3 regions of the Skermanella mucosa genome follow, and region 3 is predicted to be linked to each of the others. Evidence: predicted binding sites of a transcription regulator. Region 3 holds the regulator's gene; each other region holds the start of a gene.

The links. Region 3 encodes PhoB, which activates phosphate uptake and scavenging genes when phosphate is short. Its sites were predicted from a motif close to TNTCATAAAACTGTCA; they were not measured.
Region 1: the regulator PhoB is predicted to act here: its motif matches at 6,673-6,688, upstream of JL100_RS06000 (choice-of-anchor I family protein).
Region 2: the regulator PhoB is predicted to act here: its motif matches at 7,621-7,636, upstream of JL100_RS26960 (putative 2-aminoethylphosphonate ABC transporter substrate-binding protein).

Annotation. Positions count from the first base shown of each region.
Region 1 covers NZ_CP086106.1:1,311,313-1,321,070, reverse strand. The annotation lists gene tuf (elongation factor Tu) at 1-904, opposite strand, end outside; gene fusA (elongation factor G) at 957-3,050, opposite strand; gene rpsG (30S ribosomal protein S7) at 3,094-3,564, opposite strand; gene rpsL (30S ribosomal protein S12) at 3,579-3,950, opposite strand; gene JL100_RS06005 (response regulator) at 4,513-4,926, shown strand; gene JL100_RS06000 (choice-of-anchor I family protein) at 4,982-6,595, opposite strand; gene JL100_RS05995 (rhomboid family intramembrane serine protease) at 6,732-7,619, shown strand; gene JL100_RS05990 (RNA polymerase factor sigma-32) at 7,902-8,717, shown strand; gene JL100_RS05985 (hypothetical protein) at 8,749-8,997, opposite strand; gene JL100_RS05980 (TIGR01459 family HAD-type hydrolase) at 9,283-9,758, shown strand, end outside.
Region 2 covers NZ_CP086106.1:5,817,865-5,827,622, forward strand. The annotation lists gene JL100_RS26935 (phosphoadenylyl-sulfate reductase) at 114-824, shown strand; gene cysD (sulfate adenylyltransferase subunit CysD) at 875-1,669, shown strand; gene cysC (adenylyl-sulfate kinase) at 1,671-3,560, shown strand; gene JL100_RS26950 (putative 2-aminoethylphosphonate ABC transporter permease subunit) at 3,671-5,395, opposite strand; gene JL100_RS26955 (putative 2-aminoethylphosphonate ABC transporter ATP-binding protein) at 5,392-6,480, opposite strand; gene JL100_RS26960 (putative 2-aminoethylphosphonate ABC transporter substrate-binding protein) at 6,497-7,546, opposite strand; gene phnX (phosphonoacetaldehyde hydrolase) at 7,776-8,633, shown strand; gene JL100_RS26970 (phosphonate degradation HD-domain oxygenase) at 8,642-9,196, shown strand; gene JL100_RS26975 (SAM hydrolase/SAM-dependent halogenase family protein) at 9,301-9,758, opposite strand, start outside.
Region 3 covers NZ_CP086106.1:6,386,496-6,396,253, reverse strand. The annotation lists gene JL100_RS29725 (HesA/MoeB/ThiF family protein) at 162-977, shown strand; gene JL100_RS29720 (DsrE family protein) at 974-1,393, shown strand; gene JL100_RS29715 (GNAT family N-acetyltransferase) at 1,407-1,868, opposite strand; gene phoB (phosphate regulon transcriptional regulator PhoB) at 1,940-2,650, opposite strand; gene phoU (phosphate signaling complex protein PhoU) at 2,669-3,394, opposite strand; gene pstB (phosphate ABC transporter ATP-binding protein PstB) at 3,462-4,232, opposite strand; gene pstA (phosphate ABC transporter permease PstA) at 4,314-5,624, opposite strand; gene pstC (phosphate ABC transporter permease subunit PstC) at 5,617-6,999, opposite strand; gene JL100_RS29685 (PstS family phosphate ABC transporter substrate-binding protein) at 7,088-8,125, opposite strand; gene JL100_RS29680 (ATP-binding protein) at 8,285-9,745, opposite strand.

The sequences.
Region 1 (9,758 bases), 1.3 Mb from region 3:
TGATCGAGCCGGGCTTGGCCAGCACCTGGCCGCGCTCGACGTCCTCGCGCTTGGTGCCGCGCAGCAGCGCGCCGATGTTGTCGCCCGCCTGGCCCTGGTCGAGCAGCTTGCGGAACATCTCGACGCCGGTCACGGTGGTCTTGACCGTGTTCTTCAGGCCGACGATCTCGATTTCCTCGCCGACCTTGACGATGCCGCGCTCGACGCGGCCGGTCACCACGGTGCCGCGGCCCGAGATCGAGAACACGTCCTCGATCGGCATCAGGAACGGACGGTCGACCGGACGCTCCGGCTGCGGGATGTACTCGTCCACCGCGGCCATCAGCTTGAGCACGGCTTCCTTGCCGATCTCCGGGCTCTTGTCCTCAAGCGCCATCAGCGCCGAGCCGTGGACGATCGGAATGTCGTCGCCGGGGAAGTCGTAGCTGCTCAGCAGCTCGCGCACTTCCAGCTCGACCAGCTCCAGCAGCTCGGGGTCGTCGACCATGTCGACCTTGTTCAGGAACACCACGATCGCCGGGACGCCGACCTGGCGGGCCAGCAGGATGTGCTCGCGGGTCTGCGGCATCGGGCCGTCGGCCGCGGAGACCACCAGGATCGCGCCGTCCATCTGAGCGGCGCCCGTGATCATGTTCTTCACGTAGTCGGCGTGGCCCGGGCAGTCGACGTGGGCATAGTGGCGGTTGGCCGTCTCGTACTCGACGTGGGCCGTCGAGATCGTGATGCCGCGGGCCTTCTCCTCCGGCGCCTTGTCGATCTGGTCGTACGCGGTGAACGTCGCACCGCCCGTCTCGGCCAGGACCTTCGTGATCGCCGCCGTCAGCGAGGTCTTGCCGTGGTCGACGTGACCGATCGTGCCGATGTTGCAGTGCGGCTTGGTCCGCTCAAATTTCGCCTTCGCCATGGTCCTCAGTCTCCATAATCTATCTTAGTCACCGGCAGTTCACTCGAGAGCCTTACGCCACCCTGGCGCGGACCTCATCGGCGATGGCCTGCGGCACCGGTTCATAGTGATCGAATTGCATCGTGTGATGCGCGCGGCCCTGGCTGATGGACCGCAGGATATTGGCGTACCCGAACAGGTTTGCAAGCGGAACCAGGGCGGTCACTGCCGCCGCGGCCCCGCGCTGGTCCACCTGCTCGATCCGTCCGCGACGGCTTCTCAAGTCGCCGATGACGCCGCCGGCGAAGTCCGCCGGGGTGACGATATCGACGCTCATGACCGGCTCCAGCAGCACCGGCTTCGCCTTGCCCAGCGCGTCGCGGAACGCCGCGGCGCCGGCCAGTTCGAACGCCAGCGCGGAGCTGTCGATGTCGTGGCGCGCGCCGTCCAGCAGGCTCACCGCCACGTCGGTCACCGGGAAGCCGGCGACGACTCCCGCGCTCCCGGCCGCCTCGACGCCCTTCTCGACGGCCTGGACGAATTCCTTCGGCAGGGTGCCGGCGGCGACCCTGCTCTCGAAACGGACGCCGCTCGCCAACGCCGCCGGCTCGACCGCCAGCCGCACGCGGGCGAACTGGCTGGCATCCCCGACCTGCTTGCGGCGGGTGTGGTCCACCTCGGCCCGTTGCGAGACGGTCTCGCGATAGGCTACCCGCGGGCCACCCACCTTGGCCTCGACCTTGAACTCGCGCTTCAGGCGGTCGGCCAGGATCTCCAGCTGGAACTCGCCGACGCCCCTGAGGACGGTCCGGCCCGGCTCCTTGTCGGCGACGACGGCGAAGGAGGGATCCTCCTGGGCCATGCGCCGCAGGGCCGCGGCCATCTTCTCCGCGTCGGCCCCGGTCCGCGGCTCCACCGTCACCTCGATCAGAGGTTCGGGGAACTCGGTCCGCTCCAGCACGATAGGATGCGACGGGTCGCACAGGGTATCGCCCGTCGCGGTATGCTTCAGGCCGGCAAAGGCGATGATGTCGCCGGCGTAGGCCTGCTTCACGTCTTCGCGCGCGGTGGCCTGCATCTGCAGCATCCGGCTGATCTTCTCCCGCTCACCCTTGAGCGGGTTCAGCACCGTGCCGCCGATCGCCTGGGTGCCGGAATAGATCCGGGCGAAGGCCAGGGAGCCTGCGACCGGGTCCGACATGACCTTGAAGACCAGCGCGGAGAACGGCGCGGCGTCGTCCGCCGGACGGACCGCCTCGTCGCGCCACTCGCCGTCGGTGCCCCGGCTTTCCATGCCCCGGATGCCGCCGATATCCGCCGGGGACGGCAGGTAATCGACGATGGCGTCCAGGACCGGCTGCACACCCTTGTTGCGGAAGGCCGACCCGCACAGCACCGGCACGAACTCGGCCGCGCAGGTGCCCCGGCGGATCAGCGCCTTCAGCGTCGCGACGTCCGGGACGGTCCCGGCCAGGAACGCCTCGGCCGCCTCGGTATCGACCTGGACCGCGGCCTCGACCAGCTTGGCGCGGTACTCGGCGGCCTGCCCTTCCAGGTCGGCCGGGATCCCGGTCTCCTGGAACGAGGCGCCCAGCCCGTCGTCCCGCCACACCAGCGCCCGCTCACCCAGCAGATCCACGACGCCGCTGAACCCGTCGCCGCCGCCGATGGGCAGCTGCAGGAGCAGCGGGGTCGCGCCGACCCGCTCGGCCAGCATGCCGATGGTGCGGAAGAAGTCCGCGCCCGGCCGGTCCATCTTGTTGACGAAGCACAGCCTCGGGACGCGGTGCTGGTCCGCCCGCCGCCATGCGGCTTCGGATTGCGGCTCGATCCCGACCGCGGCGTCGAAGACCGCCAGCGCGCCGTCGATCACCTTCAGCGTCCGCTCCACCTCGACCGGAAGGTCGACATGGCTCGGCGTGTCGATGATGTTGATGCGGTGGCCGTTCCAGAAACAGGTGGTCGCCGCCGACGTGATCGTGATGCCCCGCTCCTCGTCCTCGTCCGCCCACGCGGCATCGGCCCCGGAAGCCGCGGAAACTTCCGCGGGCCTGCCGGGCCGGCCGGTGTAGTAGAGGATCCGCTCGGTGGTCGTCGTCCGACCGGCATCGATGTGAGCCATGATGCCGATGTTGCGATACCGGTCGAGCTGCGTGGAGCGTGACATGTCGAGGTCTCGGACTGCTGTCTGGTTCAGATCGCCAGGGCGATCACCAGCGGTAGTGCGAGAAGGCCTTGTTGGCCTCCGCCATGCGGTGGGTGTCTTCGCGCTTCTTGACCGCCGAACCGCGCTGGTTGGCGGCGTCGAGCAGCTCGCCCGACAGGCGCTCGGTCATGGTGTTCTCCGACCGGGCGCGCGCGCTGTTGATCAGCCACCGGATGGCCAGGGCCTGGGCGCGGTCCGAACGGACCTCGACCGGAACCTGATAGGTGGCACCGCCGACGCGGCGCGACCGGACTTCCAGGTGCGGCTTCACGTTGCCCAAGGCATCGTGGAAGACCTGGACCGGATCGGCCTTGGCGCGGCCTTCGACGCGCTCCAGCGCGCCATAGACGATCGCTTCCGCGACCGACTTCTTGCCGTCCAGCATCAGGCAGTTCATGAATTTGGTGAGGACGCGGTCGCCATACTTGGCATCCGGCAGAACCTCGCGCTTCTCCGCGCGACGACGACGAGACATTCTTCAGGATCTCCTTACTTCGGACGCTTCGCGCCGTACTTCGACCGGCGCTGCCGACGGTCCTTGACGCCTTGGGTATCGAGCGAACCGCGGATGATGTGATAGCGGACGCCGGGAAGGTCCTTCACGCGGCCACCGCGGATCATCACCACCGAGTGTTCCTGAAGATTGTGGCCTTCACCCGGGATATAGCTGGTAACTTCGAAGCCGTTGGTGAGGCGCACGCGGGCGACCTTACGAAGCGCCGAGTTCGGCTTCTTCGGGGTGGTCGTGTACACGCGGGTGCAGACACCACGCTTCTGCGGGCACTCTTCCAGTGCCGGCACCTTGTTGCGCGCCGCCAGAGGCTGGCGCGGCTTACGGATCAACTGACTGATCGTCGGCATCAGAGCCCTTCTTCCATTCAATCTCGTCGTCGGCAAACCAGATGCCAGACGATGCAAAAACCCGCCGTCGAAGCGTAACCTCCGCCTCGTGCGGGTAAATCATCAAACGCCGTCCGAAAAAGCTCGGGTGCGGCTATGTCAGGTCGGAGCCTCTAGGGCGGCAGCGTCTAGCCCGCGAACGGCCTACTACCTGCCTCCCGGAAAGGTCCGCGGATAATAAGGATGTACCCCCCCACCGTCAAGCATTCGTAACAGATATTTTACCCGGCGGTCTTATGGCGGATGGCCATGCCGGATGGCCATGCCGGATGGCTGCCGCCGCGCTGCCGGAAGCGGTCATGGGCTTCAAGCCTTCGACCGGGGACACGGGCCGGGTGCCGCGATCGGACAGGATAGGGAGTAATGCCCGCAGGCTGTGCGTACCCGGCGGTCGACCCTCTTACAGGTCCGGAAATATGCCGTAATGACGATGGCAGAGTGAACCGTCCTTCGGACATTATCAGGGAAAGAAATCATGACGGTCCGCCCGCGCGCGGCCAGAGATGAAGTGCGAGATCCAAGGATGGCGGCCAAACTGCGACTTCTCATTGCAGAGGACGATGAACTCGTCGTCATGGGATTGACAATGGTGATCGAGCAGCTGGGCCACCTGGTCTGTGCGACAGCGCAAACCGCCGGGCAGGCCGTCGATCTCGCCGAATCGAGCGGTCCCGACCTGGCGCTGGTCGACGTGGCGCTGGCGGACGGAACCGACGGCTTGGCGGCGACCCGGGAGATATCGGGCCGGCTGGGCGTGCCCGTAATCGTCTGCAGCGCCCACGCCAGCCCCCGCGACGCATATGCCGCGGGCGCCCGGCATTTCCTGATGAAGCCCTTCGGCATCGACGCACTGACGGAGGCGATGATGTCGGTTTGCAAGGCCGGCGCATTGGCGGAGAGCCTGTCCGGGGACCTGACGGTCACGGCCGTGGCCTGATGTTGCCCGACCGCGCCCGCCGCTCCGCCATGCTGCGGAGCGGCGGGCCTCCGGGTCAGCGCTTGGCCACCTCGAACACGGTGGTCGTCCCGCTGACCTCGAAGGTGGCGACCAGCAACGGCTTGCCGTTGGGACTGTCCTCGGCGGAAATGAAGAGCAGGCCTTCCGGAGCCAGGTCCCCGGCCGTGCCCGCTGCGGCGTCACCCTTGAAATCGCGGGTGTTGACGTAGTCCACGAAGCGCGGCTCGGCGGGAACCGACAGGTCGTAGATCATGATGCCGCCGACGCGCTCCAGGCCGACGAACACATGGGGCTTGCCGTCCACCGTGCCGACCGCGATCCCTTCGGGCTCCGGCCCCTTGTCGTCGCTGCGGTCGTCGGCGCTGCCGTTCTTGTCGCTGGTGCTGTTGAACTGGCCGGGCATCAGGCCGGCCAGGGTGGATTCCATTCCCGCGCCGGTATCGGCGACCAGCTTCCCTTCGGCATCCCAGACCGAGAAGGACCGCGCGCCGTACGCATAAATCTCCTCGTACAGGCCGTCGCCGTTGGCGTCGCCCAGCGTCCTGGTGACTTTCAGGCGGCCGATCGCCTCGTCCTTCTGAAGGTCGGCGGCATTGGGGAAGGCCGCGGGGTCGAGCTTCAGCTTCGCGACGCGGGCCTCCTCGCTGAACCCCTTGTAGTCGCGCGAGTCTCCTTCGTTGGCGGTGACCAGATAGGTCTTGCCGCCCACCACGGCCGACGCGATCGTGTCCGGCTGGTACAGGCCCCTGACCGGCCATGGCTTGATATTGATGCCGCCGTCCTTATCGCTGGCGTCCAGCGGGTGGATCAGGTGGTCCTTGTAGCCGAGCCCGACCAGGCCGGTCACCTTGGCCCCTGCGATATCCACCACGGCGAGGCCGTTGCTCTCCTGAAGCGTCACGTAGGCGGTCTTGCCGTCGGGCGAGAACGCGATGTATTCGGGCTCGACATCCTGCGCCACCGTGGCACCCGGCTTGGCCAGGCGCATGCCGGCCGGCAGGGGCTTTCCGTCGAAGGCCTTGAAATCGGCGGTCCGGACGTCGGCGTCGGTCAGGTTGGCGACGCCTTTGGAGATGTCGACGATGGTGATCGAACCTTCGGGATCGTCGGTGTAGTCGGCGTTCGGCTCGCCTTCGTTGGCGGTGAGCACATGGCGTCCGTCCGGCGAGAAGCCGACCATGTCCGGCAGCGCCCCCGCCGGAACGGTCCTGATCAGCGTTCCGTCGGTCGTGAAGAAGCCGATCACGCCCGGGGCCTGCTTCGGATCGGCTTCGATCGCGGCGGCGACCACGCCGTCGCGCACGGCCACGCTGTTGACGGCCTTGCCATAGGCCTTGACGTCGATCCGGGTCACCAGCGCCGGCTTGGCCGGATCGGCAAGGTCGAGCACGTCGATCGCTCCCGAAGCGCCGTTGACCACGAAAAGCCGCTTGGAAACCTTGTCATACGCGGAGATTTCCGCGGCACCCTTGTCGAACACACCGTTGGAATAGCGCCCCAGTTCCTTCAGGGTCACGTCCGCGCGGGCCGGAAGGGCCACGGCCCCCAGGATGAATGCTATGGCCAGAACAGTCTGGGCACCCTGACTGAGGACGGTTCGTTCGTTGACGAATGCCCTGTGATTGACGACAGTCTGCGCGAGACCCATGGCTCCGGAGTCCTTCGATCGATTGGATAGGTTGCCGAAGCTAGTTCAGGTCACGCCGGAAACGTCGTATTATTGCGTGAAATTTTTCTGAACCCCGGTCCGCCGCAACTTCCCCTCCTGCCGCCCGAAACTCATGGTGCAGGGAACGCGTCCGGCACGGGCGGGTTTGTTCCGGGTGCCGGTCCCGCGGCGGGGCGTGCCGCACACTCCCTGGCTGGTCGAGGACACGATGTTCACGCTTCCCCTTTCCGATGACAACCCGGTCCGGCGAACGCCCGTCGTAACCTATGTGATCATCGCCGCCTGCGTCGGGATGTTCCTGTGGCAGGTGTCGCTGGGTCCGCGGGCCGGCCAGGCCATCGTCTATTCCCTCGGCCTGATCCCCGCCGTGCTGTTCGGCTCCGCCCAGCTGCCGCCGGAGCTGCGGCTGGTCCCTGCTCCGGCCAGCGTGGCCACCTCCATGTTCCTGCACGGGGGCTGGATGCACCTGCTGGGCAACATGCTCTATCTCTGGATCTTCGGAAACAATGTCGAGGACAGCATGGGGCGGGGCCGATTCCTGGTGTTCTACCTGCTGTGCGGCACCGCTGCGGCCCTGGTCCAGGGGTTCGCGGCGCCGCAGTCGCAGATCCCGATGATCGGGGCCAGCGGCGCGATCGGTGGGGTGCTGGGCGCCTATCTCGTCCTTCACCCGCGCGCCAACGTTCGGATGCTGTTCATCATCCTCTTCTTCATCCGGATCGTCAGCGTGCCGGCGGCGGTCGTGCTGGGCCTCTGGTTCATCCTGCAGTTCGTCAGCGGCGCCACGACCCCGACCACCGGCGACGACGGCGGGGTGGCCTTCTGGGCTCATGTCGGCGGGTTCGTGGCCGGCGCGGCCCTGATCCCCTTGTTCAAACGCCGAGAGGTGCGCCTGTTCGAGGGGCCGCATACCCGGCCGTTCGAGATGGCGCCCCCCGGCACGTTCAGGCGCCGGGGCAGCGTACCGCCGTCCGGCAACCGGTCCTGGCCGCCCGGGCGGTGACGCACGCCGCGCGCCGGGCCGAAGCCGGGCCGCGGGTTAAAGATGCATTTACCATGCAGCTTCTTGAAGCCGGGACCGCAATCCCCATATCAGATGTCGTTCCCGACATAAGCACCCTCGTCGCGCCTTCGCCGTCCAGAAGCGGCGGAAAAGGCGACGGGCCGTCCTGTCTCGTTGTCAGGGCCTCGTGTGCGGGAACACTACGTGTCTTGGAGGTTCGTTTTGAGCATTCATACCGACGACACCCTGACCCCGTTCATCGAGGAATCCCGTCGCTTCAAGATGCTGACGGCCGAGGAGGAGATCGATCTGGGCCGCCGGTGGCGCGACGAGGGCGACCGGAGCGCCATGCGTCTGCTGGTCGGCAGTCATCTGCGCCTGGTCATCAAGATGGCCCGCAATTTCGCCGGCTACGGCCTGCCGGTCGCCGACCTGATCGCGGAGGGCAACGTGGGCCTGATGCAGGCGGTCGAGAAGTTCGATCCGGAACGCGGGTTCCGGTTCAACACTTATGCCATGTGGTGGATCAGGGCCGCCATGCAGGGCTATGTCCTGCACAACTGGTCCATGGTCAAGCTGGGCACCACGGCCGCCCAGAAGAAGCTGTTCTTCAACTTGCGCCGCCTGAAGCGCGAAATGCAGGAACTGGAGTCCGGCGACCTTTCGGCGGAGACGATCACCTCGATCGCGACGAAGCTTGAGGTTCCGGAGGCCGAGGTGGTCGACATGAACCGCCGTCTGGCCGCCGCGGACAGCTCGCTGAATGCCGTGACGTCGATCGACGGCGAAATGGAATGGCAGGACCTGCTGGTCGATCAGCGGCCCGACCAGGAAAGCATCGTCGCCGACGCGGACGAACTGGAATCGCGCCGGCGCCTGCTGGCCCTCGGCATGGAAAAGCTGAACGACCGCGAACGCCGCATCCTGGTCGAGCGGCGCATGAAGGACGAGCCGACGACGCTCGAGGAACTCAGCCGCGAATACGCCGTTTCCCGCGAGCGGGTCCGGCAGATCGAGATGCGGGCCTTCGAAAAGCTTCAGAAGGCCATGTTGACCGCAGTCCCCGCCACGCGCGACCGGCTGGCGACGGCGGCGTGACGGCCGTCCCGGGGCTTATCCCGTCGAGCCGTCACTTGGCGCGGGTCGAGCCCAGCCGGTGGAACGGAAACGGGATCACGTCCGCGCTCCTGCCCTCGCCCGACAGGCGCCCCTCCTTGTCGGTGAAGCGGACGGGAATGTCCGTCCCCGCCAGGGTCGAGAGATAGACGTCCATGGAGGTGTTGACGCACTTGTACATGGCCAGGGTCATCTCGGCGCTGTACGTCCAGAAGGCCGCACAGGCGTAGGCCTGATGGGCCATGATGGAAAAGAATACCATAATGCTGTCCGTCCCCTCCCAGCGCGGGTTTGCAACCGTCTCCGGCTCAGTTTGAGTCAGTCATCCTGAAGAAGCCCCTAACCACCGCCTAACAGGATGCCGGATCGTTCGTTGCGCAAGCCCCGCGATCCGAACTTCCGGAACCACCATAACGATATGGTCCCACAGGCGCTGCGGGACCAACCCCATCTTTCGGGCAAGCCGGGTGCGACACCAAGGCTACCCGTCCGCAACGGCCGGCATGGGACACTGCTCCGACCCTTCGTCCAGCCGGAAACAGCGACCATGGCCGACACCACGCATGAAGACATCCCGCTCCTGGGCGGGCTCGCCCGGCTGGCCGACGGCTACGACGCCTTCGTCATCGACGCCGGAGGCGTGCTCCACGACGGCTCGGCGGCCTATCCCGGGGCCGTGACGGTGCTGGAGAATCTCAAGGCCGCCGGCAAGCGGATCTGCCTGCTGACCAACCAGGCCCGCCGCACCGCATCGGCGGCGCGCCTGCTCGACGCCATGGGGCTGCCGTCCGGGCTGTTCGACCACCTGCTCACCTCGGGCGAACTGGCGCACCAGTGGCTGCGCCACAGGCCGGAACCCTGGCTCGAAGATCTCGGCACGGCCTGCCTGCATTTCGGGCCGATCCGGGACGCCGAACTGATCCACGGGCTGGACATGGAGGCGGTCGATCAACCCTATCTCGCCCAATTCGTCCTGTGCACCGGCCTGAACGACGTCGAGGAAGGCCTCGCCGACTACGAGGA
Region 2 (9,758 bases), 570 kb from region 3:
TGTTAAAAGCGTTGCGGGCTTTCTCCAGACTCGCTAACGTGCAATAGCGAGAGCAAATACATCAACGTTTTGTGGATTGTGTTTCGGACATGGACGGACTGGCGAGAACACACTTGGCGGACGGGCTCGAAGCGCTCCAGCGGCGCTATGGCGGCCTGTCCGGGACCGAGCTGCTTCGGCCGCTCGTGCGGGACGAATTCCGCGGGCGGATCGCCCTGGTCTCCTCCTTCGGGACGGAAGCCGCCGTGCTGCTGGCCCTGGCGGCCGAGGTTGACCCGGGCATCCCGGTGATCTTCCTGGACACCGGCAAGCTGTTCGGCGAGACCCTGCGCTACCGCGACACGCTGATCAAGCGGCTCGGCCTGACCGACGTCCGCACGATGGAGCCCGACCCGGCCGAGCTGAAGGCGGCGGACCCGGAAGGGCTGCTGTGGCAGTCTTCGCCCGACGCCTGCTGCCATGTCCGCAAGACGATCCCGCTGGACCGCGCGCTGCGCGGCTTCGACGCCTGGATCACCGGCCGCAAGCGCTTCCAGGCGACCACCCGCGCGGCCCTGGACCCGGTCGAGCGGGACGATGACGGCCGCTTCAAGGTGAACCCGCTGGCAACCTGGTCGCGCGACAGAATCCAGGCGGAGTTCGACCGCCGCGACCTGCCGCGCCACCCGCTGGAGGCCGACGGCTTCCTGTCGATCGGCTGCATGCCCTGCACCGACCGGGTCGCTCCCGGCCAGGACCCCCGCTCCGGCCGCTGGGCCGGGCAGGACAAGACGGAATGCGGCATCCACCTGGGCGCGGTGCCGCGCGCCGTATCCTTCATCTGACACCGCCCGTTACCCAGCGGGCCAATTTGATTGTGGTGGAACTTCGGACGATGACCGACCTCGACCAACTGGAAAGCCAGAGCGTCTATATCCTGCGCGAGGCGTTCAACCGGATCGACCGACTCGCCGCGCTGTGGTCGATCGGCAAGGACAGCAACGTGCTGCTGTGGCTGGCGCGCAAGGCCTTCTTCGGCAAGGTGCCGTTCCCCGTGGTGCAGCTCGACACCGGCATGGAATTGCCGGAGGTCTACGAGTTCCGCGACATGGTGACCCGCGACTGGGGCCTGGACCTGGTGATCGAGCAGTGCCCGCCGGAAAGCGAGATGGACCCGACGCTGCCGCCGGCCACCCGCGCCGCCGCCCGCAAGACCGAGGGGCTGAAGAACCTGCTCCGCCGCGAGCAGTACCAGGGCATCATGGTGGGCATCCGCCGCGACGAGCAGGCGACCCGCGCCAAGGAGCGGGTGTTCAGCCCGCGCGCGCTGGACGGCGCCTGGGACTTCAAGGACCAGCCGGCGGAGTTCTGGGACCACTACAAGACCCGGTTCGCCGAGGGCACCCACGTGCGCATCCACCCGCTGCTGCACTGGACCGAGCTGGACATCTGGCGCTATTCCAAGCGCGAGGAAATCCCCATCGTGCCGCTGTACTTCGCCCGCGAGGGCAAGCGGTACCGGTCGCTGGGCGAGAAGAACATCACCTTCCCGGTGGACAGCAGCGCCGCGAGCATCGACGAGATCATCTCCGAGCTGGAGGTGACCCGCACGCCCGAGCGGGCCGGCCGGTCGATGGACAACGAAACCGAGGACGCCTTCGAGCGCCTGCGCAGCTCCGGTTACATGTGAGATGAGCCCCTTGCTTCCCGCATCCCAGCGCCGCCAAGCGCGCATCGTCATCGTCGGCCACGTCGACCATGGCAAGTCCACCCTGATCGGCCGCCTGCTGAACGACACCGGCAGCCTGCCCGACGGCAAGGTCGAGGCGGTCCGCGAGATGAGCCGCCGGCGCGGCATGCCGTTCGAATGGTCGTTCGTGATGGACGCGCTCCAGGCCGAGCGCGACCAAGGCATCACCATCGACACGACGCAGATCCACTTCAAGACGGAACGCCGTCCCTACGTGATCATCGACGCGCCGGGCCATACCGAGTTCCTGAAGAACATGGTGACCGGCGCGTCCAACGCCGACGCGGCCCTGCTGGTGATCGACGCCGGCGAGGGCGCCCTGGAGCAGTCGCGCCGCCACGCCTACCTGCTGCACCTGCTGGGGGTGAAACAGGTCGCCGTGATCGTCAACAAGATGGACATGGTGGACTTCTCGCAGGCGCGGTTCGACCATGTCGCGGCCGAGATCCGGGCCTACCTGAACGGGATCGGCGTGGCGCCGGGCGTGATCCTGCCGATCTCCGCCCGCCACGGCGACAACATCGCGTCGCGCAGCGAAAACCTGTCCTGGTATGACGGGCCGACCGTGATCGAGGCGCTGGACGGCTTCCTGCCGGCGGCGCCGGAGGACGAGTTGCCGCTGCGCCTGCCGATCCAGGACGTCTACAAGCCGGACGAGCGCCGCATCCTGGCGGGCCGGATCGAGACCGGCCGGCTGCGGGTCGGCGATACGCTTCATTTCGCGCCGAACAACCGCACCGCCAAGGTCGTCAGCATCGAGGCGTGGAACGCGGCGTCCGCGATCAGCGCCGCGGCCGGCCAGTCCGTCGGCATCACGCTGGACCAGCGCATCTTCGTGGAGCGCGGCCACATCGCCAGCCTTCCGGCGGAGCGGCCGATCGAGGCCCATCGGCTGACCGTGCGGCTGTTCTGGCTGGCCTCCAAGCCGCTGGAGACCGGCCGGGCCTATACCCTGAAGCTGGCGACCGCCGAGCACCGCGTGACGGTGGAGAAGATCGTCGAGGTGGTCGACATCGACGACCTGGGCGTGTCGGCGGCCGACCGGGTCGGCCGCAACGAGATCGCCAACGTGGTGCTGCACAGCCGCAGCCTCGTGGCGGTGGACCTGGCGATCGACCTGCCCCGCACCGGGCGCGGCGTGCTGCTCGACGGCCACGACGTGGTCGGCGGCTTCATCGTGACCGGGGCCGACGCGGTCGCCGAGCGGAACCTGCAGCGGGTCGAGCATGCGGTGAGCCCCGACGAGCGGGCGCTGTCCAACGGGCACCGCGGCGCCGTGCTGTGGCTGACCGGCCTGTCCGGGGCCGGCAAGTCCACCCTGGCCATGGGGCTGGAGCGGACGCTGTTCGAGCGCGGCCGGCAGGTCTATGTCCTGGACGGCGACGGCGTGCGGCAGGGGCTGAACGGCGACCTGGGCTTTTCCCCCGCCGACCGGTCGGAGAATATCCGCCGCGTCGCCGAGGCCGCCCGCCTGTTCGCCGAGGCCGGCATGATCGTGGTGACGGCGCTGATCTCGCCGACCCGCCAGGACCGGGCGAAGGCCCGTGCCATCGGCGGCGACCTGTTCCATGAGATCCACGTCAAGGCCGAGTTGGATGTCTGCGAGCAGCGCGATCCCAAGGGGCTGTACCGCCGGGCGCGCGCCGGGGAGATTCCCGAATTCACCGGCGTCTCCGCCCCTTACGAGGAGCCGCAGGCCGCCGAGCTGGTGGTCGAGACCGGCAGGCTGGGGATCGAGGAAGCGGTCGGCGAGCTGGTCGGCTATGCCGAGCGGGTCACCGGGCTGAAATATCCCAGCGACGCGGTCCAGGGGCGGGGCGAGGGGATCTAGGGCGGAACGCGCTTGCGCTGCTCTTTTTGGCCACAGATGCACGCAGATGAACTCAGATAAGAAAGATTCCATTATCTTTGTTCATCGCCGTTCATCTGTGGCCGAGAACCCTACCTTGCCCGCCAGCGCTGGGTGAGGCGGAGGAGGCGGCCGGTGGCCAGGGCGTGGAAGAGCTTCACGGCGGCGGAGGTATAGACGATCATCATCGCCATGGCGGCGGCCGGGGCGATGTCGCCGGCATCGTCCATGTTGAGCACGGCGATCGAGGCCAGCGTCGTGTCGGGCGAATAGAGGAAGACCACGCCCGAGACCGTCGTCATGGCGTTGACGAACAGGTAGATGCTGATGCCCAGGATCGCCGGCAGGCAGACCGGTACGGTCACCCGGCGGAAGGTGGTGTAGCTGGGCACCTTGAGGGAGGCGGAGACGCTCTCGAACTCGGGATCGATCTGCTTCAGCGCGGTCACGGCGGTCAGGTGGCCGACCGTGTAGAAATGGGCGATGCTGTTCATCACCAGGATCGCCAGCGTGCCGTACAGGAAGTTGAGCGGGTTGCCGGCCGGATTGAAGAAGAAGATGTAGGCGAGGCCCAGCACCAGCCCCGGCACCGCCATGGGCAGCATGGCGAGCAGGTGGCAGGCGGCGCGCAGCGGGCCGGCGCCGCGGCCCTTCTCGATTGCCCAGGCCCCGGTGAAGATCACGGCGGTGCCGACCACTGCGGTCAGGCCCGCCATCTTCAGGCTGTTCCAGTAGGACGCCCAGCCGCCGCCGTCCATCAGGTCGAAGCTGTAGTGGCGAAGGGTCGGTTCGAGGTTGTAGGGCCAGAAGGTGACCAGGGAGGCGAAAGCCGCCATCCCGAGGATCGCGAGCAGGCCGAAGGCGACCAGAGCGCAGGCGGCGAACAGGCTCCAGTCGCGGAAAGGCTCGGCGCGGGGCTGGAAACTGACCGCCCGGCCGCTCAGCTGGGCCACCTGGCGGCGCTGGACCATGCGGTCCACCGCGAAGGCGAGGATCGCCGGGACCAGCAGGACGGCGCTGACCACGGCGCCCATCTGGAAATTCTGCTGGCCGACCACCTGCTTGTAGACGTCGGTCGCCAGCACGTCGAAGGAGCCGCCGATCACCTTGGGCACGCCGAAATCGGTGATCACCAGGGTGAAGACGACGAAGCCAGCGCTGACCAGCCCGTAGCGGGCGCCCGGCAGGGTCACGGTCATGAAGCGGCGGAACCGGGTGGCGCCCAGGCAGTCGGCCGCCTCGTACAAGCGCTGGTCGGCGACCGCCAGCGCGGTGGTCAGGATCAGCAGCGCGTGGGGGAAGGTGTAGAACACCTCGCCCATGACGATGCCGATCGGGCCGTAGATCGACCAGCCCATCAGCCAGTCCCGGACCAGCCCCTGGTTGCCGAACAGGTAGATCAGCGAGATCGCCGGCAGCAGCGACGGCGCCAGCAGCGGGATCATGGCGACCGCGCGGAACAGGCCGCGTCCGGGCATCCGGCTGCGGGTCAGGCCGTAGGCGTAGACGAAGGCCAGCGCCAGGGTGATCGCGGTGGTCAGCCCCGCGACGGTCAGGCTGTTCAGGACCGACCGGACCAGCGCCGGGTTGGAGGCATAGGCGGCGTAGTTGGCGAGCCCGACGAAGTCGCCGGCGCGGTCCTGGAAGCTCTTTGACAGCAGGGTCCAGAGAGGCAGAACGATGCTGACGGCGAGATACAGGGCCAGGACGACGAGGCCGGCGCGCACCACCCAGTCGTCGCGGCCGGCGCGCTGGCGGACGATGGCGACGGCGGGGGATGGTGCGGGCGAGACCCGGTCCAGGGTCCTGCCGGTCATGGGGCGGAGGCCTGCTGGAAGACGCGGATGCGTTCGGGCGGGACCGCCACGGTCAGGGCGCTGCCCCGGCCGATGTCGAGGTCGCGGACCGCGTTGGTGGAGAAGTCAGCGTGGAGACCCGGGGCACCGTCCGGCCCGGTCAGCGCCGCCCGCCAGATGCCGCCCATGAACTCCAGTTCATGGACCTTGGCTTGGAAGGCGTTGGGCGAGCCGGCGCCGACATCGCGGACCTGGATATCCTCCGGCCGGACGCCCAGGGTCACGGCGGTGCCTGGGGCGGGGCCGTCAAGCCCGCCGGTTTCCAGGTGCAGTGTGCCGACGCGGACCCGGCCGGGGCCGGCGGCGACGGCGGGCAGGAAATTCATTCGGCCGATGAAGTCGGCGACGAACCGGCTGGCCGGGTGACGGTAGATCGTCAGGGGCGTGCCGACCTGCTCGATCCGGCCCTGGTCCATGACCACGATGCGGTCGGCCATGGACAGCGCCTCCTCCTGGTCGTGGGTCACCATGACGGTGGTGATGCCGAGCCGGCGGTGCAGCCGGACGATCTCGGTCCGCAGGTGCTGGCGCACCCGGGCGTCGAGCGCCGACAGCGGCTCGTCCAGCAGCAGGAGCCCGGGCGAGGTCGCCAGCGCGCGGGCCAGCGCCACCCGCTGCTGCTGCCCGCCGGACAGCTGCGCCGGGTATTTGGGGCCGGCGTCGGGCAGCCCCACGAGGTCGAGCAGCTCGGCCACCCGCCGGTTCCGCTCGTCGCGCGGGGTCCGGCGGCTCTCCAGCCCGTAGCCGACGTTGCGCGCGACGGTCAGATTGGGGAACAGGGCGTAGGACTGGAACACGATGCCGAAATCACGCTCCCCGGCGGGAAGGTCCGACACGTCGCGGCCGCCCTGCTCGATCCGGCCACCAGTCTGGACGTCCAGGCCGGCGATGGCACGCAGCAGGGTGGTCTTGCCGCAGCCGGACGGCCCGAGGAAGCAGACGAACTCGCCGCCGAAGATCTCCAGCGAGACGCCCTTGAGCGCCTGGAACGGACCGAACGACTTGGTGACGTTCTCCAGGCGCAGATAGGGGGCGGCACCGGTCATGGCGGCGGTCCCCGCCTCAGCTCTTCGGCTCGGTCTTGCCGTCGAAGCGCTTCTGCCATTCCGCCAGCAGGCGCTCGCGGTTGGCCGCGACCCAGCTGAAGTCGTTCTTGATCATGGACTGGATCAGGCCGTCGGGATAGCCCGGGATCGGCTTGGCGACGCCGGGCAGCGCCACGACCGAATAGGCCTTGGCGTACATCTCGTTCGCTTCCCGGCTGACCGACCAGTCGGCCAGCGCCTTGGCGGCGTCCGGGGCGTCGGTGCCCTTGACGATGCCGAAGCTCTCCAGGTCCCAGCCGGAACCCTCGCTCATCACCAGGACATCGACCGGGGCGCCGTCGGCCTTGACCTTGGCGCCGCGATAGTCGAACGAGATGCCGACCGCGTATTCGCCGGCGCCGGCCTGGCGGCACGGCTTGGAGCCGGAATGGGTGTAGGTCGCGACGTTGTCGTGCAGCCGGGTCATGTAGTCCCAGGCCTTCTCCTCGCCCATGGTCTGGACCCAGGCCGAGACCGACAGGAAGCCGGTGCCGGACGAGTTGGGGTTGGGCATCGCGATCTGGCCCTTGTAGACCGGGTCGGCGAGGTCGGCCCAGCTCTTCGGGGCCGGCAGGTTGCGCTTCTTCGCCTCGACCGTGTTGAAGCAGACCGCCGAGATCCAGACCCGCTGCCCGACCCAGGCCGGCGGCTCCGCCGGGTCGCGCAGGTCCTTGGCGATCTGGTCCAGGCCCTTGGGCGCGTAGGCCATCAGCATGCCGTCGTCGGCCAGCAGCTTGAGGCTGGTGGCGGCCAGGCCCCAGACGATGTCGGCCTGGGGATTGGCCTTTTCCGCCAGCAGCTTGGCGGTGATGATGCCGGTCGAGTCCCGGACCCAGCGGATCTCGATGTCGGGGTTCTTCGCCTCGAACGCCTGCTTGAAGGCGGCCAGTTCGTCAGCCTCCACCGCGGTATAGACGGTGAGCTGGGTCTTGGCGTCGGCCGGGGCGGCGGCGAGTGCCGCTCCCAGGAAAGCGGCGCCGGCGGTCGCGGCACGGAAAAGGCTGTTCATGGCTTGAAGATGGCCCATGGTCCGGAACTCCCTGGCTGAAAGGCCATGTTCAAATGCTTGTGGCCGTTGGAGCCAAACCTAACGGCTTTGCGTTACGGTTTCGTGATGCGGGACGAAATCTTGACCTTGGTTTCGCATCAATTTAGCCGCTTTTCTTTCGCCAGCCCCTGGCGCAAAGTGCGGCGTCCAAGAGGCCCGGCGCTTCGGCCAAGGTGGGGCCGGGGCCGGGCCAAGGAGATACGACGGCATGACGACCAAACCCCCTGCCAATCCCTCTGCCAACCCCTTCGCCAGATCCTATGACGGGCCGGTCCGGGCGGTCATCCTGGACTGGGCCGGCACCGTGGTGGATTTCGGCAGCCGGGCGCCGATGGGCGTGTTCGTGGCGGCCTTCGGCACGGTCGGCGTCACGATCTCGGTCGCGGAGGCGCGCGTGCCCATGGGGCTGCCCAAGTGGGACCACATCAAGGCGGTCGGCGCGCTGCCCGAGGTGGCGAAGCGCTGGCGCGACGTGCATGGCCGGCCCATGTCCGACGGCGACGTGGACGATCTCTACGCCCGCTTCCTGCCCATGAACGTCGAGGTGGTCGCCGACCACGCGGCGCTGGTGCCGGGCGCCCGCACCACCATCGCCGACCTGCGCGCCCGCGGCGTGAAGATCGGCTCGACCACCGGCTATTCCCGGCCGATCATGGACGTGCTGATCCCGGCGGCCGCCGCCAACGGATACGAGCCGGACTGCGTGGTCTGCGCCGGCGACCTGGCCGCCGGGCGGCCGACCCCGCTGATGTGCTACCAGAACATGATCGAGCTGAACGTCTGGCCGGCCGCCGCCTGCGTCAAGGTGGACGATACCCTGCCCGGCATCGAGGAAGGGCTGAACGCCGGCATGTGGACCGTCGCGGTGGCCCTGACCGGCAACGAGATGGGGCTGGCGGTCGAGGAATTGACGGCGCTGTCGGAAGACGAGTTGAAGGTCAGGCGGACCGCCGCGTATGATCGGTTGCGCGCGGGCGGCGCCCATTATGTGATCGACGGGATCGGACAGCTGATACCCGTGATCGAGGACATCGAGCGCCGCCTCGCCCTGGGGGCTGTTCCGTGATCGAGGCCATGACCGACACCGTATCCGAAATCTTCGAGCTTTTCCGAGCCTCCGGCGACCAGGCCTATTTCGGCGAGGCGGTCAGCCAGACCGAGCACGCGCTCCAGACCGCGGCGCTGGCCGAGCAGTTCGGCGCCCCGCCCCATCTGGTCGTCGCCTCGCTGCTGCACGACGTCGGCCATCTGCTCCACGGGCTGGGCGAAGGCGTCGCCGACGAGGAGTTGGACGCCCGGCACGAGGCGATCGGCGCGCGATGGCTGGCGGATCGATTCCCCGAGGACGTCTGCGCGCCGGTGCGGCTGCACGTCGCGGCCAAGCGCTACCTGTGCGCGGTCGAGCCGGCCTACGCCGCCGCCCTGTCGCCCGCCTCGAAGCAGAGCCTGAGGCTCCAGGGGGGACCCCTGAGCGAGGACCAGGCCGCCCGCTTCATCCTGGGCCGCTTCGGTCCCGACGCGGTGCTGGTGCGCCGCTGGGACGACAAGGCCAAGGTCCCGGGTCTGCCGACGCCTGGGCTGGACCATTTCAGGCCGTATCTGGCGGTCTGCGCGATGCGGTCGGACTGATTTCTCTTATTTAGCCACAGATGAACGCAGATGGACGCAGATAGGTCCAAAAAACCATCTGTGTCCATCTGCGTTCATCTGTGGCCAAGTCTTTAAGGCTTGGTTCAGCTGGAAAGCCCGACAGGATCGCCGACACCCAATCCTAAAACCGTGTCCGCCCGGCCCCGGTTGACCGCGATCTCGGCGAGGCCGTTGGAGTTCCCGTACCAGAAGGCTTCGCCGGGCGGCACCGCGCCGAACGTCCGGGCGGGCAAGACGGGCCGGCCGGCGACCGTCAGCACGGCGTCGGCGGGGAGCGTCGAGGCGCGCAGGCCGGTCATGGCGTTGCCGTAGACGTCGATATAGACGATCTGCGCCAGGTCGTCGGGCCAGTCGGGGCGGCGGACCCGCTCCGCCGGGACCGGCGTTCCGGGGACCGGCCCGCCCAGCGCCAGGCCGGCGGCCACCGGGGCGAACAGGTCGCGGCCGTGGAAGCTGGCCGACAGGCGCTCCGGCCGCCAGTCGATCGCCCAGGCCTCCACCGAGGCGGCGCGGCGCATCACCAGCTCGAACAGGCCGTTGT
Region 3 (9,758 bases):
GGAAAAGGGAGGCCTTGGCTTGTGGGTCCGGTGACGGTCGGGTCCGGGTGGCTCCCTTTTCGTCATGCGCGGGCTTGACCCGCGCATCCACGCGCAAACTGACGGGAAGAAGTCCGGCCATATCGGCGGGCGGAAACAAGCAAACACCAGGTCAGCACCCTATGGATTTCACCGACGCGCAGGTCGAACGCTATGCCCGCCACATCATCCTGCCGGAGGTCGGCGGCATCGGGCAGGAGGTGCTGCTGAAGTCGCGAGTGCTGGTGGTGGGGGCCGGCGGGCTGGGCTCGCCGCTGCTGCTCTATCTCGCGGCGGCGGGCGTCGGCGCCATCGGGGTGATCGACCCCGACGTGGTCGACCTGTCCAACCTGCAGCGCCAGATCATCCATGACACCGGCTCGATCGGCACGCCCAAGGTGGAGAGCGCCCGGGCGCGGCTGGAGGCCATCAACCCGGACGTGCGGCTCGATGTCCACCGGGAGCGGCTGACCGCGGCCAACGCCATGGGGCTGATCGCCGACTACGACGTGGTGGCGGACGGCACCGACAATTTCGCCGCCCGCTACCTGCTGGCGGACGCCTGCCATCTGGGCGGCCGGACGCTGGTTTCGGCGGCCATGCTCCGGTTCGATGGGCAGATCTCCACCTTCAAGTCCTATCTGGGCGGTCCCAATCCCTGCTATCGCTGCATCTTCCGCGAACCGCCGCCGCGCGGGCTGGTGCCGAGCTGCGCCGAAGGCGGCGTGCTGGGGGCGCTGGCCGGCGCCGTCGGCTCGATCCAGGCGATCGAGGTCCTGAAGGAGCTGCTCGGCATCGGGGACAGCCTGTCCGGACAGTTGCTGATGTACGACGCGCTCCACACCAGCTTCCACAAGGTCCGGGTCCAGCCCGATCCGGAATGCCCGCTGTGCGGACGGCATCCGACCATCACGGACCTGTCCGCGCATCCGTCCGGGCATGACGGAGCCCTGCCATGAGCGGGGCTTCGACGCTGTCGCTGGTGGTGTTCTCCGGCGGGTTCGACCGGGTCCACTACGCGCTGGTGATGGCGAGCGCCGCGGCGGCGACCAACCGCAAGGCCACCCTGTTCTTCACCGGCCGGGCGGTCCTGGCGTTGAAGGCCGGGGATGGCTGGCGCGGGCTGGACCCTGCCGACGACGGCTCGTCGCCGGAGGAGCGCAACGCCCATTTCGGCCGCAGCGGCCTCGCCGAGTTCGAGGAACTGCTGGAGGCCTGCGTCGCCCTGGGCGTGACCGTGATGGTCTGCGAGATGGCGCTGAAGGCGATCGGCCTGGACGCGTCCGCCCTGCGCGACGACGTGCCGGTGGTGACCGGCGGCGTCGTCACGCTGCTGAACGGGGCTCCCGGCGACGGCAACATGCTGTTCGTCTGAATCCGCCGGCCGATTACCGGCGGCGCCACTCTTCCCGGGTTATTTCCCAGATCCCGGCGGGGAAGCGGCCCGAGACGAAGCCCCTTTCGTGGATGCCGACCAGCCGCATGCCGTCGCGTTCCGACAGCCGGCAGGACCGCAGGTTCACCTCGGCCTTCTGGACCCGGAGGACGGGGCGGCCGAGGGTTTCGAACCAGAAATGCATGACGGCGGCGCTGGCTTCGGTCATCAGGCCCCGCCCCTGCCAGGCGGGATCGAGCCACAGGCCGCGATTATCGTCGAGCTTGTCCATCAGGCTGACGATGCCGATCAGCCGGTCGGGCTCCGCGCGGGGGCGGATCGACCAGTGCCATTCGGCGCCCCGCGCCATGGCGGGAAGTGCTGCGTCCCGGATATGGGAGAGGGCGCCGTCGGCCGGATAGGGCCATGGCACATGGTCGGCGAGGAACCGCACGATCTCCCACCGGGGGAACACGTCCTGGACCGCGCCGGCGTCGGAAAGCTCCAGCGGCCGGAGGACCAGCCGGGGCGTCTCCAGGACCGGGATCAGGCGGCGCCGCCCTTGACGTCGAGCGCGTAGCCCGCCGAGCGGACGGTGCGGATCAGGTCGTTGTCGTTTTCCTCGTTCAGCGCCTTGCGCAGCCGGCGGATATGCACGTCGACGGTGCGCGGCTCCACATAGACGTCGTGGCCCCAGACCAGGTCGAGCAATTGCTCGCGCGAGAAGACCCGGCCGGGATGCTGCATGAAGTGGCGCAGCAGGCGGAACTCGGTCGGCCCCAGATGGATGTCGCGGCCCTGGCGGCGCACCCGGTGGGCCGCCAGATCCATCACCACGTCGTTGAACCGCAGCATCTCCTCCGCCAAGCCGGGGCTGGCGCGGCGGAGCACGGCGCGCATCCGGGCGACCAGCTCGGTGGGGGAGAAGGGCTTGGCGATATAGTCGTCGGCCCCGGAGTTGAGGCCGCGGACCTTGTCCGCCTCCTCGCCGCGGGCCGTCAGCATGATGATCGGGATGTCGCGGGTCTTGGGGTTGCGCCGCATCTGGCGGCACACCTCGAGCCCCGACATCAGCGGCAGCATCCAGTCCAGCAGGACGATGTTGGGCGTCTGCTCGGCGGCGAGCAGCAGCGCCTCCTCGCCATCTCCCGCGGAAAGGGTGCGGAAGCCCTCCTTGTCGAGATTGTACTTGAGGAGCGTAACGAGGTCCGCCTCGTCCTCGACGATGAGGACGAGGGGTTTCAGCGCCGAATTCATGGGATGCCTTGTTCCAAACTAGTCCTGCGTTTCCGGCTCGGGGGTGACGACAGCATAGCTGCTTTCGTCACCCTTGGGGCGTTCCGTCGTCAGCGGGTGCCCGATCACCAGGAAATGGATCGTCTCGGCGATGTTGGTCGCGTGGTCGCCGATCCGTTCCAGGTTCTTGGCAATGAACAGAAGGTGCGTGCAGGGCGTGATGTTGCGCGGGTCTTCCATCATGTAGGTCAGGACCTCGCGGAACAGGCTGGTATAGAGGTCGTCCAGCTCCTCGTCGCGGCGGCGCGCCGCCACCGCCTTCTCCACGTCGCGCTCGATGAAGGCGTCGAGCACATCCTTCATGATCTCCTGGACCAGCCGGCCCATGCGGGGGATCGCGGCGGCCGGACGGACCGCCGGCACCTGGGCCAGGGCGATCGACCGCTTGGCGATGTTGGCGGCGTAGTCGCCGATCCGCTCCAGGTCGGCCGCGATCTTCAGCGCCGACACGATCTCGCGCAGGTCGGACGCCATGGGCTGGCGCAGGGCCAGCAGGCGGAGCGTCTCCGCGTCGACGTCCCGCTCGTAGCCGTCGACCCGGAGGTCGGACTGCATCACCTGGGCCGCGATGGTCGTGTCGCGGCGGACGACGGCCTGAACGGCCGCCTCCACCTGGGCCTCGGCGACGCCGCCCATCTGCGTGATCAGATTCGCCAGCCGCTGCAGTTCCTGCGCGAACGACTTGACGATGTGCTCGTTGCTCATGCGCCGCTTCCCTGAATTGCCCGATTATCCCGAATGACGTCCCGCCGATCAAGCCGGCGGGGCCGGCTCAGCCGTAGCGGCCGGTGATGTAGCCCTGGGTCCGCTCGTCGCGGGGATTGGTGAAGATCTCCTCGGTGTCGCCCACCTCCACCATGTCGCCCAGGTGGAAGAAGGCGGTGCGCTGGGACACGCGGGCCGCCTGCTGCATGTTGTGGGTGACGATCACGATGGTGTAGTTCTCCCGCAGCTCGTCGATCAGCTCCTCCACATGGGCGGTCGCGATCGGGTCGAGGGCCGAGCATGGCTCGTCCATCAGGATCACCTCGGGGCTGACCGCGATGGCGCGGGCGATGCAGAGGCGCTGCTGCTGGCCGCCGGACAGGCCGGTGCCCGGCTCCTTCAGGCGGTCCTTCACCTCGTTCCACAATCCTGCGCGCTGCAGGCTCTTGGCGACGATCTCGTCCATCTCCTCCCGCCGGCTGGCAAGGCCGTGGATGCGCGGACCATAGACGATGTTGTCGTAGATCGACTTGGGGAACGGGTTCGGCTTCTGGAACACCATGCCGACCCGGGCGCGGAGCTGGACCGGATCGATCGCCTTGTCGTAGATGTCCTGGCCGTCCAGCGTGATCAGGCCCTCGATGCGGGCGATGCCGATCGTGTCGTTCATGCGGTTGAGGCAGCGCAGGAACGTGGACTTGCCGCAGCCCGACGGGCCGATCAGCGCGGTGACCTGCCGTTCCGGGATCGCCAGGTCGATGCCCTTCAGCGCCTGCTTGGCGCCGTAGTACACCTTGACCTGCTTGGCATCCATCTTGTTCGCGACGCCTGCCAGCATGCCGGCGGCGGAGCGCGCCTCGACGCCGGGGATCGCGCTGGTTCCGGTCTGTGTTTGGCCGAGTTGGGTCTGGGCGGTCATTTACCAACGCCTTTCAAATTGCTTGCGCAGGACGACGGCGATCGCGTTCATCGCGATCAGGAAGGCCAGGAGGACCATGATCGCGGCCGAGGTGCGCTCGACGAAGCCGCGCTCCGGGCTGTCGGCCCACATGAAGATCTGCACCGGCAGCACCGTCGCGGCGTCGCCGAAACCCGAGGGGGTGTCCACGATGAAGGCGATCATGCCGATCATCAGGAGGGGCGCCGTCTCGCCGAGCGCGTGGGCCATGCCGATGATGACGCCGGTCAGGATGCCGGGCATCGCGAGCGGCAGCACGTGGTGGGTCACCACCTGGAGCGGCGAGGCGCCGACGCCCAGCGCCGCCTCCCGGATCGACGGCGGGACCGCCTTCAGCGCCGCGCGGCCGGCGATGATGATGGTCGGCAGCGTCATCAGCGCCAGCACGATGCCGCCGACCACCGGGGCCGACCGGGGCATGTTGAAGACGTTGAGGAACACCGCGAGGCCGAGCAGGCCGAACACGATCGAGGGCACCGCCGCGAGGTTGTTGATGTTGACCTCGATCAGGTCGGTCAGCTTGTTCTTCGGCGCGAACTCCTCCAGGTAGACCGCGGCGGAGATGCCGATCGGGATCGCGAGGCCGAGCGTCACCATCAGCGTCAGCAGCGAGCCGACCAATCCCGCCTTCAGGCCCGCCAGTTCCGGGTCGCGGCTGTCGCCGTTGAGGAAGAGCCGCCAGTTGAAGCCGTTCACGATGTTGCCGTTGGCGACCAGCTTGTCGATCCAGGCGATCTGCTGGTCGGTGACCTTGCGGTCGGTCTCCGGCACGCGACGGTCGATGTTGCCCTTGAGGAGCTGGTCGTAGTCGCTCGCCAGGGCCAGGTTCACGGTCCTGCGGGTCCCGATCAGGGACGGGTCGTCCATGACCATCTGCCGCAGCTCGAACGCGGCGCCGTTGCTGATCATGGCGGTCAGCCGGCGCCGGTCGGTCCTGGACTCCACCTCGGGGAAGACCGCCAGCAGCGCGTTGCGCGCCAGGGCCGCGTAGTTGGCGTTGGACAGGGTGTTCGGGTCGCGGGTGCCCTGCGGATCGATCTCGGCCGGGTCGAAATGGATCTCCAGCGCCAGGTCGTGCTGGGCGAAGGCGGTGTAGCCCTGGGCCACGATGCTGGCGAGCAGGACCGCCAGCATGGCCAGCGCCACGCCGATCGCGGCCATGCCGTACATCTTGAAGCGCCGCTCGGCGGCGTAGCGCTTCTTCAGGCGGGCGGCGAAGTCGTCGGTCTGATACGGCGCGGCCGCCCGGGGTGAGCTGATGATGTCAGTCATATTTTTCCCGATACTTCTGCACCACCCGGAGGGCGATGATGTTCAGGCCGAGGGTGACGGTGAACAGCACGAGGCCGAGGCCGAAGGCCGAAAGGGTCTTGGCGCTGTCGAACTCCTGGTCGCCGACCAGCAGGGTGGCGATCTGGACGGTGACGGTGCTGACCGCGTCCAGCGGGTTGGCCGACAGGTTGGCGGCGAGGCCGGCGGCCATCACGACGATCATGGTCTCGCCGATCGCGCGGCTGACCGCCAGCAGGACGCCGCCGACGATGCCGGGCAGCGCCGCCGGAAGCACCACCTGCCGGATCGTCTCCGACTTGGTGGCGCCGAGGCCGTAGGAGCCGTCGCGGAGCGACTGGGGCACCGCGTTGATGATGTCGTCCGACAGCGAGCTGACGAAGGGGATGATCATGACGCCCATCACGACGCCGGCGGCGAGCGCCGACTCCGAGCTGACGCCGAGCCCGAGGCTCTGGCCCACGTCGCGCACGAAGGGCGCCATGGTCAGGGCGGCGAAGAAACCGTAGACCACCGTCGGGATGCCGGCCAGGATCTCCAGGACGGGCTTGACCGTGCCGCGCACCTTGGCCGGCGCGTATTCCGACATGTAGATGGCGCTCATCAGGCCCAACGGCACCGCGACCACCATGGCGATCGAGGCGATCAGCAGGGTGCCGGTGAACAGCGGCACGGCGCCGAACGACCCGTCGGACGCCACCTGGTCGGCGCGGATCGCGGTCTGCGGGCTCCAATGGAGGCCGAACAGGAACTCGGTCGGGGGCACCTTGGTGAAGAACCGGATCGCCTCGAACAGCAGCGACAGGACGATGCCGACCGTGGTCAGGATCGCCACCAGCGAGCACAGGATCAGGAAGATATTGACGACCTTCTCGACCTGGTTGCGGGCGCGCAGGCCGGGCTCGATCCGCTGCCGGGCATAGTAGAGGCCGGCGCAGGCGATGGCGAGCATGACGACCGCGAGGGCGCCGTTGCCGATCCCCCGGAGGCTCTTGTAGTGCTCCGCCGCCGCCAGCAGGGCCGGGTCGGGCACGCGGCTGGTGATGTTGCCGTAGGCCAGGTTGTGGATGTCGACCATGATCAGGTTGATTTCCTGGGGCGACAATCCCGCCAAGGCGGCCGGCAGGCTGGAGCGGACCATGCCGTCCACGATCGACCCTTCGAGGCCGGTCCAGAGGGCGAACAGCATGAGGGCGGGAAGGCCGACCCACATGGCGACGTAGAGGCCGTAGTAGGACGGCACGGAGTGCAGCGTGGAGAGCCTGCCGCCGGCCGTGACCACCGCCCGGGACTTGCCGAGCTGGAATCCCACAAACGCCAGCACGGCGAGAACCGCTAGGAAGAGTGATACTGACATCGGGACCCGTCGGGATTTGAGGGCGACTGTCTGCCGGAAACTCCCGCCTGCCGGCGCGGGAAGGCGCCGGCAGGCGGGGAGCCGGCGATTACATCGTGACCGGGGTCAGGTTCAGGATGTCGGTCCGGACCTTCTCGCGCTTGGCCTTGGGCAGCGGGATCAGGCCCTTGGCCTCCAGGTAGCCGTCCTCGCCGAACGCCTTCTCGCTGGTGTACTCGGCCAGGAACTCGCGGATGCCGGGGATGACGTCCACGTGCTGGTTCTTGACATACACGTACATGGAACGGGCGACCGGGTACTTGGCGTCCGCGATGTTGTCCAGCTCAGGTGCCACGCCGTTGATCCTGGCGCCCTGCAGCTTGTCCATGTTCTGGTCGAGGAAGCTGTAGCCGAAGATGCCGTACGCGTCCTTGTTGGCGACCAGCTTCTGGACGATCAGGTTGTCGTTCTCGCCGGCTTCCACATAGGCGCCGTCCTCGCGGATCTGGTTGCAGACCGCCTTCTGCTGGTCGGCCGGCAGGGCCTTCACTTCCGGGAACTGGGCGCAGCCGACATCCATCACCAGCTCGACGAAGGCGTCGCGGGTGCCCGAGGTCGGGGGCGGGCCGAGCACCTCGATCTCCTTGTTGGGCAGGGACGGGTCGATCTGGTTCCAGGTCTTGTAGGGGTTCGGGACGACCTGGCCGTTCACGACGACCTGCTTGGCGAGCGCCTGCCAGATCTGCTTGATGGTGTAGTCGGTGTTCGTCGCGGCCTTGGAGTTCGCGAAGACGATGCCGTCGAAGCCCACTTCCAGCTCGCTGACGGTGGTGACGCCGTTGGCGGCGCAGCTCTCCAGTTCGGACTTCTTGATGCGGCGCGACGCGTTGGTCAGGTCCGGATGCTGGACGCCCACGCCGGCGCAGAACTGCTTGATGCCGCCGCCGGTGCCGGTGGACTCGACGACCGGGGTCTTGAACTTGCCGGTCCGACCGAAGGTCTCCGCGACCGCGCTGGTGAAGGGGAACACCGTGGACGAGCCGACGACGCGGATCTGGTCGCGGCCCTGGGCCTGGGCGCCACCCGTCAGCGCGACGGTCGAAGCGAGGGCGGCGAGCGCCGCCACGGCGAGCTTCTTGTTGATCACGATCTAATCCTCCAGCCAATTCGCCAAAATACGGACCAAAAGCCCTGTTTTTCCGCGGCACCTGAGTACCGGCGGCTTCGGCGCGGACCTTAACGGCGATCGGCGATACAATTACTACGGCGGGATGACAGTTTGATGACACCCGCGACCGAGAGGCGACTATGCCGCGGAGCCGCCTGCCCTGCGGGTATCGGCGGCCTTTTCCTCGGCCGCGACAGGGAGGAAAACCGTGAAGGTGCTGCCTTTTCCGACGTCGCTCTCGATCGTCAGGCGACCGCGATGGCGGTTGACGATGTGCTTGACGATCGCGAGGCCGAGGCCGGTGCCGCCGAGCTGCCGGCTGCGCGCGGGGTCCACCCGGTAGAACCGTTCGGTCAGGCGCGGCAGGTGCATGCGGGCGATGCCCTCGCCGCAATCGGACACGGAGGCCGAGACCATGGGCGCCGCGCGCCGGCCCCCGGCGGGGAGCGGCACCACGGCGCTCGCCGGGCCGCCCCCGCCGGGCTCGACCAGCGCCAGGGCGATCCGCACCTCGGTGCCGTCGCGGGTGTACTTGACCGCGTTGTCGATCAGGTTCTGCAGGACCTGGGCGAGCTGGTCCTCGTCGCCGGTGACCGGGGGCAGCCGGTCCGGCAGGTCCAGGTGCAGGCGGATCCGGCGCGCGGCGGCCTTCAGCTCCAGCGCGGCGACGGCGCCGCGGGCGATGCGCCCCAGGTCGGCCCGGCCGGTGGGCGCCGTATGCTCGTCCAGCTCGATCCTGGACAGGGAGAGCAGGTCGTTGACCAGCCGCGACATGCGGCCGGACTGGTCGTGCATGATGCCCAGGAAGCGGTCGCGCGCCTCGGCGTCGTCGCGCGCCGGGCCGCGCAGGGTCTCGATGAAGCCCAGAAGGGTGGCGAGCGGCGTGCGCAGCTCGTGGCTGGCGTTGGCGACGAAGTCGGCGCGCATCTGCTCGGACCGCTTGATCGCGGTGATGTCGTGCAGGGTCAGGATGATGATGGTGGACCCGTCGCGGCGGAACGGCTTGACCCGCGCCTCGAAGACCCGCTCCACCGGGACCGGCAGGCTGAACTCGACCATGCGCGAGGCGCCGCCGGCCAGCACGGCGTCGACCGCGCCCAGCAGGTGCGGGTTGCGGAGCGTCGCCGCGAGGTCGCGGTCGGCCATGCGGTCGCCGAACAGCCCCCGCGCCGCCATGTTGGCCAGCGTCACCCGACGGTCCGACGCGATCAGGATCAGCGGGTCATGGAGCGCTTCCAGGATCTGCTCGGTGGCTTCCAGCCCGGCGCGCAGCCGTTCGCCGCGCTCCAGCCACTCGCCGTGGGTCCTGGAGGCCGACGCCGCAAGCAGGCGGGCCGTCGGCGAGAGGGCTTCGGGCATGGGGACGACGCCCCCGGCGTCGCCGAGGGACTGGAGATACGTGGCGACGTCGGCGGCATCGCGCCGGTAGACGCGCGTCGCCAGCGCCGCCGCCGCGACCGCGGACAGGAACCCCACCCCGGCGGCGCCCCAGGTGACCGCGCCCACGGCGGCGAGCCCCAGCAGGACGACCCCGAGCGCCAGCACCAGAGGCCCGCCGAGAAGAAGCGGTATCGTCGTCGGAACTACCGGTGAGGGCATGATGGCTCGGAGC